DNA from 2 places in the Streptomyces sp. NPDC104367 genome. Region 2 is predicted to be linked to the other one. Evidence: riboswitches for the same ligand, from Rfam matches in the RefSeq annotation. Region 2 holds a riboswitch; the other holds the start of a gene.
What was found. Region 2 has a riboswitch for ZMP and ZTP ahead of ACZ619_RS33825 (glycine hydroxymethyltransferase). Riboswitches for the same ligand answer to the same signal wherever they lie in the genome.
Positions count from the first base shown of each region.

Region 1: another riboswitch for ZMP and ZTP. It lies ahead of ACZ619_RS07810 (bifunctional 5,10-methylenetetrahydrofolate dehydrogenase/5,10-methenyltetrahydrofolate cyclohydrolase); the one in region 2 lies ahead of ACZ619_RS33825 (glycine hydroxymethyltransferase).

Region 1 is NZ_JBVJND010000004.1:114,360-118,759, forward strand. It holds gene ACZ619_RS07800 (hypothetical protein) at 1-266, shown strand, start outside; gene ACZ619_RS07805 (hypothetical protein) at 167-730, shown strand; gene ACZ619_RS07810 (bifunctional 5,10-methylenetetrahydrofolate dehydrogenase/5,10-methenyltetrahydrofolate cyclohydrolase) at 912-1,760, opposite strand; ZMP/ZTP riboswitch at 1,785-1,867, opposite strand; gene ACZ619_RS07815 (hypothetical protein) at 1,885-2,052, opposite strand; gene ACZ619_RS07820 (nuclear transport factor 2 family protein) at 2,040-2,405, opposite strand; gene ACZ619_RS07825 (hypothetical protein) at 2,579-2,872, shown strand; gene ACZ619_RS07830 (ABC transporter ATP-binding protein) at 2,977-4,400, opposite strand, start outside.
Region 2 is NZ_JBVJND010000028.1:125,223-129,622, reverse strand. It holds gene trpS (tryptophan--tRNA ligase) at 1-276, opposite strand, end outside; gene ACZ619_RS33825 (glycine hydroxymethyltransferase) at 430-1,884, opposite strand; ZMP/ZTP riboswitch at 1,918-2,008, opposite strand; gene rocD (ornithine--oxo-acid transaminase) at 2,113-3,318, shown strand; gene ACZ619_RS33815 (Uma2 family endonuclease) at 3,329-3,922, opposite strand; gene ACZ619_RS33810 (ATP-binding protein) at 4,026-4,400, opposite strand, start outside.

The DNA.
Region 1 (4,400 bases), on a different contig from region 2:
CCTTCGGCACCCCCAGCACCCCAGGCTCCTGGTCCGGATCGGCAAGGACGGCCGCCTCTTCCCGCTCGACCGCGACGACCTCGGCGGCCGGAGCCGGGGCAGCGGCGGCACCGACCGGGTCCTCGGCTCCTTCGGACCCCACGAAGGCGTCTGGGGCCACCCGGGCATGTTCGGCGGCGAGGGCGGCTACGTCTACACCATCGGCAGCCGCGGCCCGCTGCGCGCCTTCCGGTACGGCGTCACCGGCACCGGTCCGCCCGCGCTGAGCAACACCGGCTCCAGCACCGACACCTTCGGCTACACCTCGGGCTCACCGGTCGTCACCTCCACCGGCACCACCGCCGGTTCGGCCGTCGTCTGGGCCGTGCGCGCGGACGGCTCCAGCGGCTCCAACGCCCAACTGCGCGCCTACAGCGCCGTACCGGTCGACGGACACATGAAGCTGCTCCGGTCCGCCCCGATCGGCACGGCCTCGAAGTTCTCGGTACCGGCCACCGACGGGGGACGCGTCTACGTCGACACCCGCGACGGCCACCTGCTGGCCCTCCGGCGCGGCCCTGACCGGCGACGCCGTCGACCTCGGCACGGTGCCCGTCGGCGGCACCGGCACGGCCGCGGCCACGGGGCGACACCCAGCCCGCCGACACCCGGGGCGTCGACCTCCAGTGGCATGTCGTCCACCCCCGGCAGACGTCCTGGCCGGCGCCCGCCGCCGGCACCACCGCGGTGAGCAGGGCGCAGCCCGGCCCAGGAAACAGACCGGGCGCCGCCGGCGCAGCGCCGGTACCGCTGCTCGTACGCGTGACGCAGCTCCCGGCCCCGGTCCGCCGTACGGCGCCACGAGGTGCCCAACCGCGTACGGCGTGCGGGCCGCGGACGTCATGGAGTACGGCGCCCGGCTGCGCTGACCCTCACACCCCGAGCTGCCGGGCGGCCGCCTCGACCGTCTGCTCCAGCAGGACGGCGATGGTCATCGGACCGACACCGCCCGGCACCGGCGTGATCAGCGAGGCCCGCTCGACGGCGGAGTCGAAGTCGACGTCACCGATGTTCCCGTCGTTGTAGCCCGCGTCGAGCACGACCGCGCCCGGCTTGACGTCCTGCCCGCGGATCAGACGCGGCCGGCCGACGGCGGCGACCACGATGTCCGCCTCGCGGACGGCCGCCGACAGGTCCCGGGTGCGGGAATGGCAGTAGGTCACCGTGGCGTCCCGGGCGAGCAGCAGCATGCCGGCCGGCTTGCCCAGGATCGCGCTGCGCCCGACGACCACCGCCCGCTTCCCCGCCGGGTCGACGCCGTACGCGTCGAGCAGGCGCAGGATGCCGCCGGGCGTGCAGGAGACGAAGCCCGGCAGACCGAAGCTCATGGCGGCGAACGACGCGAAGGTCACGCCGTCCACGTCCTTCTCCGGCGCGATCGCCTCGAACGCGGCCCGCTCGTCGACGTGTTCGCCCACCGGGTGCTGGAGCAGGATGCCGTGCACCGCCGGATCGGCCGACAACTCCCGCAGGGTGCCGACGAGTTCCTCGGTGGTCGTGGTGGCGGGCAGGGCCACGTGCCGGGAGGCGATACCGGCCTTGCGGCTGCGGTTCTGCTTCATCCGGACGTAGGTGACGGAGGCGGGGTCCTCGCCGACCAGCACGGTCGCCAGACACGGCGTGACGCCGGTGCGTGCGGTGAGACCGGCGGCCCGCCGCGCGCTCTCCTCGACGATACGGCGGGCGACGGCGGTTCCGTCCATGAGACGGGCCTGGGTCATGGGCACACTCCTGAGCCGATCGGTTCTGATCGCCCAGGCGCACGGCATCGACAGTGCGGACCGCTCCCCGGTGGTGCTCCACCTCAGCGCCAGTCACGGTCCGCCCCCAGCGTAACCGAGCCGGTCAGCGCCGCTCGCGGCGGTGCGCGTGCCGCAGGATCGCCCGCAGCAGCAGGACCGACGCCCGGGGACGCGCGCGGCGGGCGTGTCCCAGCGTGGCCCGCGCCGAGAAGGTCCAGGTCAACCGGGAGCTGACCTGGACCCTCGCGGTCCGTGCGACTACTCGTCCCATGCCTGGATCATGATCTGCTCGGTGATCTTCCCGTCGCGCAGCGTGATCATCGACTCGGCGAGCACCCGGACGCCGTCCTCGTACTCGCAGGACTCGCTGAAGGCGGCCCGGTCGCCCTGCACGATGCACTGGTCCAGCGTGTGCGTCATGTCGCGGCTGTAGACGTCGTCCAGCATCGCGGCGATGTCCTTGCGGCCGTGCAGGACCTTGGGACGGCTGGGCTGGGTGTTGCGGTCGACGATGCGGATCTCCGCGTCGTCCGCGTAGAGCGACAGAAGGGTGTTCCCGGTGTTCCCCTCTATGGCCCGGCGCAGTGTGTCGGTGTCGAAGGTGGAGCCTGTCGCGGTGCCCATGATGACCTCCTGGGGGAGCCCGCGGTCCGATGCGGAGCGGACCGCGAGGGCCCCTCACCACGAGCGTCCTCCGCCCCGCCGGGCTCGGCAAACGCAGGGCCGGCGCTCCTCCTGACGGGTGAGGGCGGCCGGCAGCCCGTGTCCGGCCCGGCGCCGGGGCCGTTGCTGAGGACATGATCTCAACACGACGTATCGTCGCCGCCGTCGGTCTGGCCGTCGGGGTCACCGGCCTCGCCGCGCCGCTGGCGAACGCGGCCGACGCGAGCGCCCAGCACCCCGGGAAGCTCACCGCGCTCGGCACGCTCGACTCGCTGGCCCGCAGCGACATCCCCGTGGAGTACCAGGACCGCATCCCGAAGGTCTCGGAGCAGGTGCAGGGACTGAACGACGTCCACAAGCTGAGCGAGCTGCACCAGGTGACCGACCTGGCCGCGCCGGTCATGGGCCTGGTGCCGGGTATCGGGTAGTGACCGTCCCGACCGCATCCCGAGGGCCGTCCCGCGAGGGGCGGCCCTCCGCCGTGGCGCCGTGACATTGGGACGCCGTGGGACGCCGTGACGCCTTGACGGCGTCAGTGCCCGGTGGCGAGGAACTGCGTCGCCGCCAGCTCCGCGTACAGCGGGTCGGACGCCACCAGCTCCCGGTGCGTGCCCACCGCGCGGACCTCCCCGGCGTCCATCACCACGATCCGGTCCGCCATGGTCACCGTCGACAGCCGGTGCGCGACCACCAGCACCGTGGTCGACCGCGCCACGTCGGCGACCGTGTCCCTGAGGGCCGCCTCGTTCACCGCGTCCAGCTGCGAGGTCGCCTCGTCGAGCAGCAGCAGCCGGGGCCGGCGCAGCAACGCCCGCGCGATCGCCACACGTTGGCGCTCACCGCCCGACAGCTTGGTGCCGCGGTGCCCGACCGGTGTGTCCAGTCCCTGCGGCAGCCGCGCGACCAGCCCGTCCAGCCGGGTCGTCTTCACCACCCGCGTCACCGCGCCCTCGTCCGCCTCCGGGTTGCCGAGGAGCAGGTTGTCCCGGAGCGAGCCGGACAGCACCGGGGCGTCCTGCTCGACGTACCCGATGGCCGAGCGCAGCTGCGGCAGTTCCCAGTCGGAGAGGGGACGGCCGTCGAGGGTGATCACGCCGGACTCGGGGTCGTGGAACCGCTCGATGAGCGAGAAGACGGTGGTCTTGCCGGCGCCGGACGGGCCGACGAACGCGGTCATGCCCCGTGCCGGAACCGCGAAGCTGACCCCGTGGTGGACGTAGGGCAGTTCGCCGGAGTAGCGGAAGCGCACGTCGGTGAAGGCGACGGCGGCCGGTTCGGCGCCGGGGGCCGGCAACTCGGCCGGTGCGGAGGCGGGTTCGGCGGGCAGTTGCAGCGCCTCCTGGATCCGGGCGAGCGCGCCGGCGCCGGTCTGGTACTGGGTGACCGCGCCGACGACCTGCTGGATCGGCGACATCAGGTAGAAGACGTAGAGCAGGAACGCCACCAGCGTGCCCACCCCGATCGCGCCGGTCGCCACCCGGGCGCCGCCCACCGCGAGCACCGTGATGAACGCCAGCTGCATCGCCAGCCCCGCCGTGTTGCCCGCCGCGGCCGACCACTTGGCGGCGCGCACGCTCTGCCGCCAGGACTCCTCGGCGGCCGCGTGCAGCGCCTGCTCCTCCCGGTGCTCGGCGCCCGAGGCCTTCACCGTGCGCAGGGCGCCCAGCACCCGCTCCAGCGAGGCGCCCATCACGCCCACCGCGTCCTGGGCCCGGCGGCTCGCCCGGTTGATGCGCGGCACGATGAGGCCCAGCACCGTGCCCGCCCCGGCGATCACCGCGAGCGTGACGGCGAGCAGCACCGGGTCGACCACCCCCATCATCACGACCGTGGCGACGAGGGTGAGGCCGCCGGTGCCGAGCGCGACCAGCGAGTCCGTGGTGACCTCGCGCAGCAGGGTGGTGTCCGAGGTGATCCGCGCCATCAGGTCGCCCGGCTCGGTGCGGTCCACGGCGG
Region 2 (4,400 bases):
GGCGTGCTCGGGGACGTGGCTCTGCACGAAGAGGGTGCAGCGGTCCGGGTCCAGGCCGGCGGCGAGCAGCTGGGCGGCGGCGAGGCGGGTGTTGGCGCGCAGGTCCGCGGGGTCCTGCGGGATCGTGATCGCGTGCAGGTCGACGACCATGTAGAAGGCGTCGTGGGACTCCTGGAGGGCTACCCACTGGCGGACCGCGCCGAGGTAGTTGCCCAGGTGGAACGAGCCGGCGGTGGGCTGGATGCCGGAGAGCACGCGGGGTCGATCAGAGGCCATGCTCACCATTCTCTCAGAGGGTGAGGGTGGGAATGGCCCGGCGGTGGGAGGGCGGTCCCGGGGCGCGGGGGACTGCGGGCCGGTGATGGCCGTTCGCGCCCCGCGGCGGAGCCGCACACGGATGCGGCCCCGCGCCCCGGGAGGCAGGCCGGCTCAGCCGAGGTCGATCTCCGGGTACAGCGGGAAGCCCGCCACCAGGTCCGTCGCGCGCTGGGCGATCTCCGTCGAGACCTTCTCGTCCAGGACGTGGGAGGCCTTCGACGGGGCGCCGGACTTGGTCGTGCCCGGCTCGGTGGCGGCCAGGACGCGGTCGATCAGGCCCGCGACCTCGTCCATCTCGGCCGTGCCGAGGCCGCGCGTGGTGAGCGCCGGGGTGCCGATGCGGATGCCGGAGGTGTACCAGGCGCCGTTCGGGTCGGCCGGGATCGCGTTGCGGTTGGTGACGATGCCGGAGTCGAGCAGGGCCGTCTCGGCCTGGCGGCCGGTGAGGCCGTACGACGACTCGACGTCGATCAGGTTGAGGTGGTTGTCCGTGCCGCCGGTCACCAGCGTGGCGCCCCGGCGCATCAGGCCCTCGGCCAGCGCGCGCGCGTTGTCGACGATGCGCTGGGCGTAGTCCTGGAAGGCGGGCTGCCGGGCCTCGGCCAGGGCGACCGCCTTGGCGGCCATGACGTGCGGGAGCGGGCCGCCGAGGACCATCGGGCAGCCGCGGTCGACCTGGTCCTTGAGGGAGTCGTCGCACAGGACCATGCCGCCGCGCGGGCCGCGCAGCGACTTGTGGGTGGTCGTGGTCACGATCTGGGCGTGCGGGACCGGGTCGAAGTCGCCGGTCAGGACCTTGCCGGCGACCAGACCGGCGAAGTGCGCCATGTCGACCATGAGGGTCGCGCCGACCTCGTCGGCGATCTCGCGCATGATCCGGAAGTTCACCAGCCGCGGGTACGCGGAGTAGCCGGCGACGATGATCAGCGGCTTGAAGTCACGGGCCTGGGCGCGCAGCGCGTCGTAGTCGATCAGACCGGTGGCCGGGTCGGTGCCGTAGGAGCGCTGGTCGAACATCTTGCCGGAGATGTTCGGGCGGAAGCCGTGGGTGAGGTGGCCGCCCGCGTCCAGGGACATGCCGAGCATCCGCTGGTTGCCGAAGGCCTGCCGTAGCTCGGCCCAGTCGGCCTCGGAGAGGTCGTTGATCTGGCGGACGCCGGTCTTCGCCAGGAAGGGCACCTCGACGCGGTCGGCGAGGACGGCCCAGAAGGCGACCAGGTTGGCGTCGATGCCGGAGTGCGGCTGGACGTAGGCGTGCCGGGCGCCGAACAGCTCGCGGGCGTGCTCGGCGGCGAGGCCCTCGACGGTGTCGACGTTGCGGCAGCCGGCGTAGAAGCGGCGGCCGATGGTGCCCTCGGCGTACTTGTCGCTGAACCAGTTGCCCATCGCGAGCAGGGTCGCCGGGGAGGCGTAGTTCTCGGAGGCGATCAGCTTGAGCATCTCGCGCTGGTCGGCGACCTCCCGGCCGATCGCGTCGGCGACCCGCGGCTCGACCGCGCGGATCACGTCGAGGGCGGCGCGGTAGGCGGTGGACTCGGTGGACAGGGGCGCGGACTTGTCGGTCATTCGGGACCTCCGGACGTGGCGTTCGGCGTTCACGGTTGCGGCCCAGGCGCACGGCACTCGATCACGACGCGGGCCGCTCCCCGATGGTCGGTCCCATCCCAGCGCGCCAGTCACGGCCCGCTGGTCACATTACCGGGCACGCCGGGCCGGAGGGTCGTGGCGTCCACCAGTCGGGCAGGTGCAGAGGGTAGTAAAGGGGGGCATCTCGCCGCGTTCTCTGGAGTCGTCGTGACCACTACGGAAGCCCTCGTCGCCGCCGCCGAAGCGCACGGCGCCCACAACTACCACCCGCTGCCGGTGGTGATCGCCACGGCCGACGGCGCGTGGATGACGGATGTCGAGGGGCGCCGCTACCTGGACTTCCTCGCCGGGTACTCGGCGCTGAACTTCGGGCACGGCCACCCCCGGCTGGTCGCGGCGGCGAAGGCGCAGCTCGAACGGGTGACGCTGACGTCCCGGGCCTTCCACCACGACCGGTTCGCCGCGTTCTGCACGGAGCTGGCCGAGCTGTGCGGGATGGAGATGGTGCTGCCCGTGAACACCGGGGTGGAGGCGGTGGAGACCGCGGTGAAGACCGCCCGGAAGTGGGGGTACCGGGTGAAGGGGGTGCCGGCGGAGATGGCGAAGGTGGTCGTCGCGGGCGGGAACTTCCACGGGCGTACGACGACCGTGATCAGTTTCTCGACGGACCCGGAGGCGCGGGCGGACTTCGGGCCGTACACGCCCGGGTTCGAGATCGTGCCGTACGGCGACCTGACGGCGATGCGGGCGGCGGTGACCGAGAACACGGTCGCCGTGCTGCTGGAGCCGATCCAGGGCGAGTCGGGGGTGATCGTGCCGCCGGCCGGCTACCTGCCGGCGGTGCGGGAGCTGACCCGGGAGCGGAACGTGCTCTTCGTCGCCGACGAGGTCCAGTCGGGGCTGGGGCGGACCGGGCGGACCTTCGCGTGCGAGCACGAGGGGGTCGTCCCGGACGTGTACGTCCTCGGGAAGGCGCTGGGCGGCGGGGTGCTGCCGGTGTCGGCGGTCGTCGCGAGCGCGGAGGTGCTGGGGGTCTTCCGGCCCGGCGAGCACGGGTCCACCTTCGGCGGGAACCCGCTGGCCTGCGCGGTGGCCCTGGAGGTGATCGCGATGCTGCGGACCGGGGAGTTCCAGGAGCGGGCGGCCGAGCTGGGCGAGGTGCTGCACCGGCGGCTTGCGGAGATCGCCGGGAGCGGACGGGTGACGGCCGTGCGGGGGCGGGGGCTGTGGGCGGGGGTGGACGTCGATCCGGCGGTGGGGTCGGGACGGGCCGTCTCGGAGCGGCTGATGGAGCGGGGGGTGCTGCTGAAGGACACGCACGGGACGACCGTGCGGATCGCCCCGCCGCTGGTGGTGGAGGAGGAGGACCTGGAGTGGGGGGTCGAGCAGTTGTGGGAGGTGCTGAGCGGGTGAGGCACCGCGGTCAGCGTCCCGGCCGCGTCCCGTACAGGCCGAGTCCGGCCGTGGACAACTCGCCACCGAGGTGGGCGGGCAACGGCACCTCTTCGCCGTAGTTGCCATGGACGACGCTCCGGTACTCGCCCTCCCCGGGCCGGCCGAACAGCGACCACGTGCCGGTCCGCGGGTCGACCTGCAAGAGACGGGCGACGCCCGCGGCCGCGTACCACGCGGTCTTCTCGTTGATGCCCTTGAGCCGCTCGGACGGAGAGATGACCTCTACGGCCAGTTCGACCGCGTCGGAGTCGAGGAGCCACCCGTCGTCGTCCTTGAACGCACGGGGGCCGATGGTCAGGTCCGGGGTCGCGTAGTCGTCCGGATCATCAGGCATCGGAACGGACACGTTCTCGAACGCCTCGTACGAAGCCGAAAGGCCGGGGCGGACGGCATCGCGCAGGTCGATGACGATCCCGGCGCGCCTGCCGCTCGGGCTGGGCGACATCACGAGCGTTCCTCCGATGATCTCAACCTTCATGCCGGTGGCCTGCTCGATGCTCTCGGCGGCTTCGCGCAGGTGCCCACGGCGGACGGGAATCGGGTGATGAGCCGGGGTGCTCAAGGTGCCACCTCTTTCGTTGCCTGGCCGAAGCCCCCACGGGGAGTGTCTGCACGCTCACGCGACATGGTTCGCACTGTACGGCGGGGGATCGGGGGCAGGGATCTCAGCGATCACCGAACCGAGTGACCGTACCTGGTGATCCCAGCGGGCCGCCGTCCCGTACGACCAGTGGCTCCGCGGCGGGCACCCGCAACGCCGGGCCCTCGTCCAGGCCGAGCACGACGGTGGGACCACCCGCTGCGTCGGGCTCGGCGCGCATCGTACGGACACCACGCCACTCGCCCCGCACCCGCACCCGCACGTGATGCCCGGGACGCACGACAGCCGCCGCGACCTCTCTCCCGGCAGGCTCGGCCACGATGTCCGCGGCCTTCAGCTCGGCCCACACCGTCTTCCCGATCCCGCCCGCGCGCTCCTCGACGCCCCATCGGTCAGCCACCGCCTCCACCAGCAGCAGCCCGCGCCCGCCCGTCTCCTC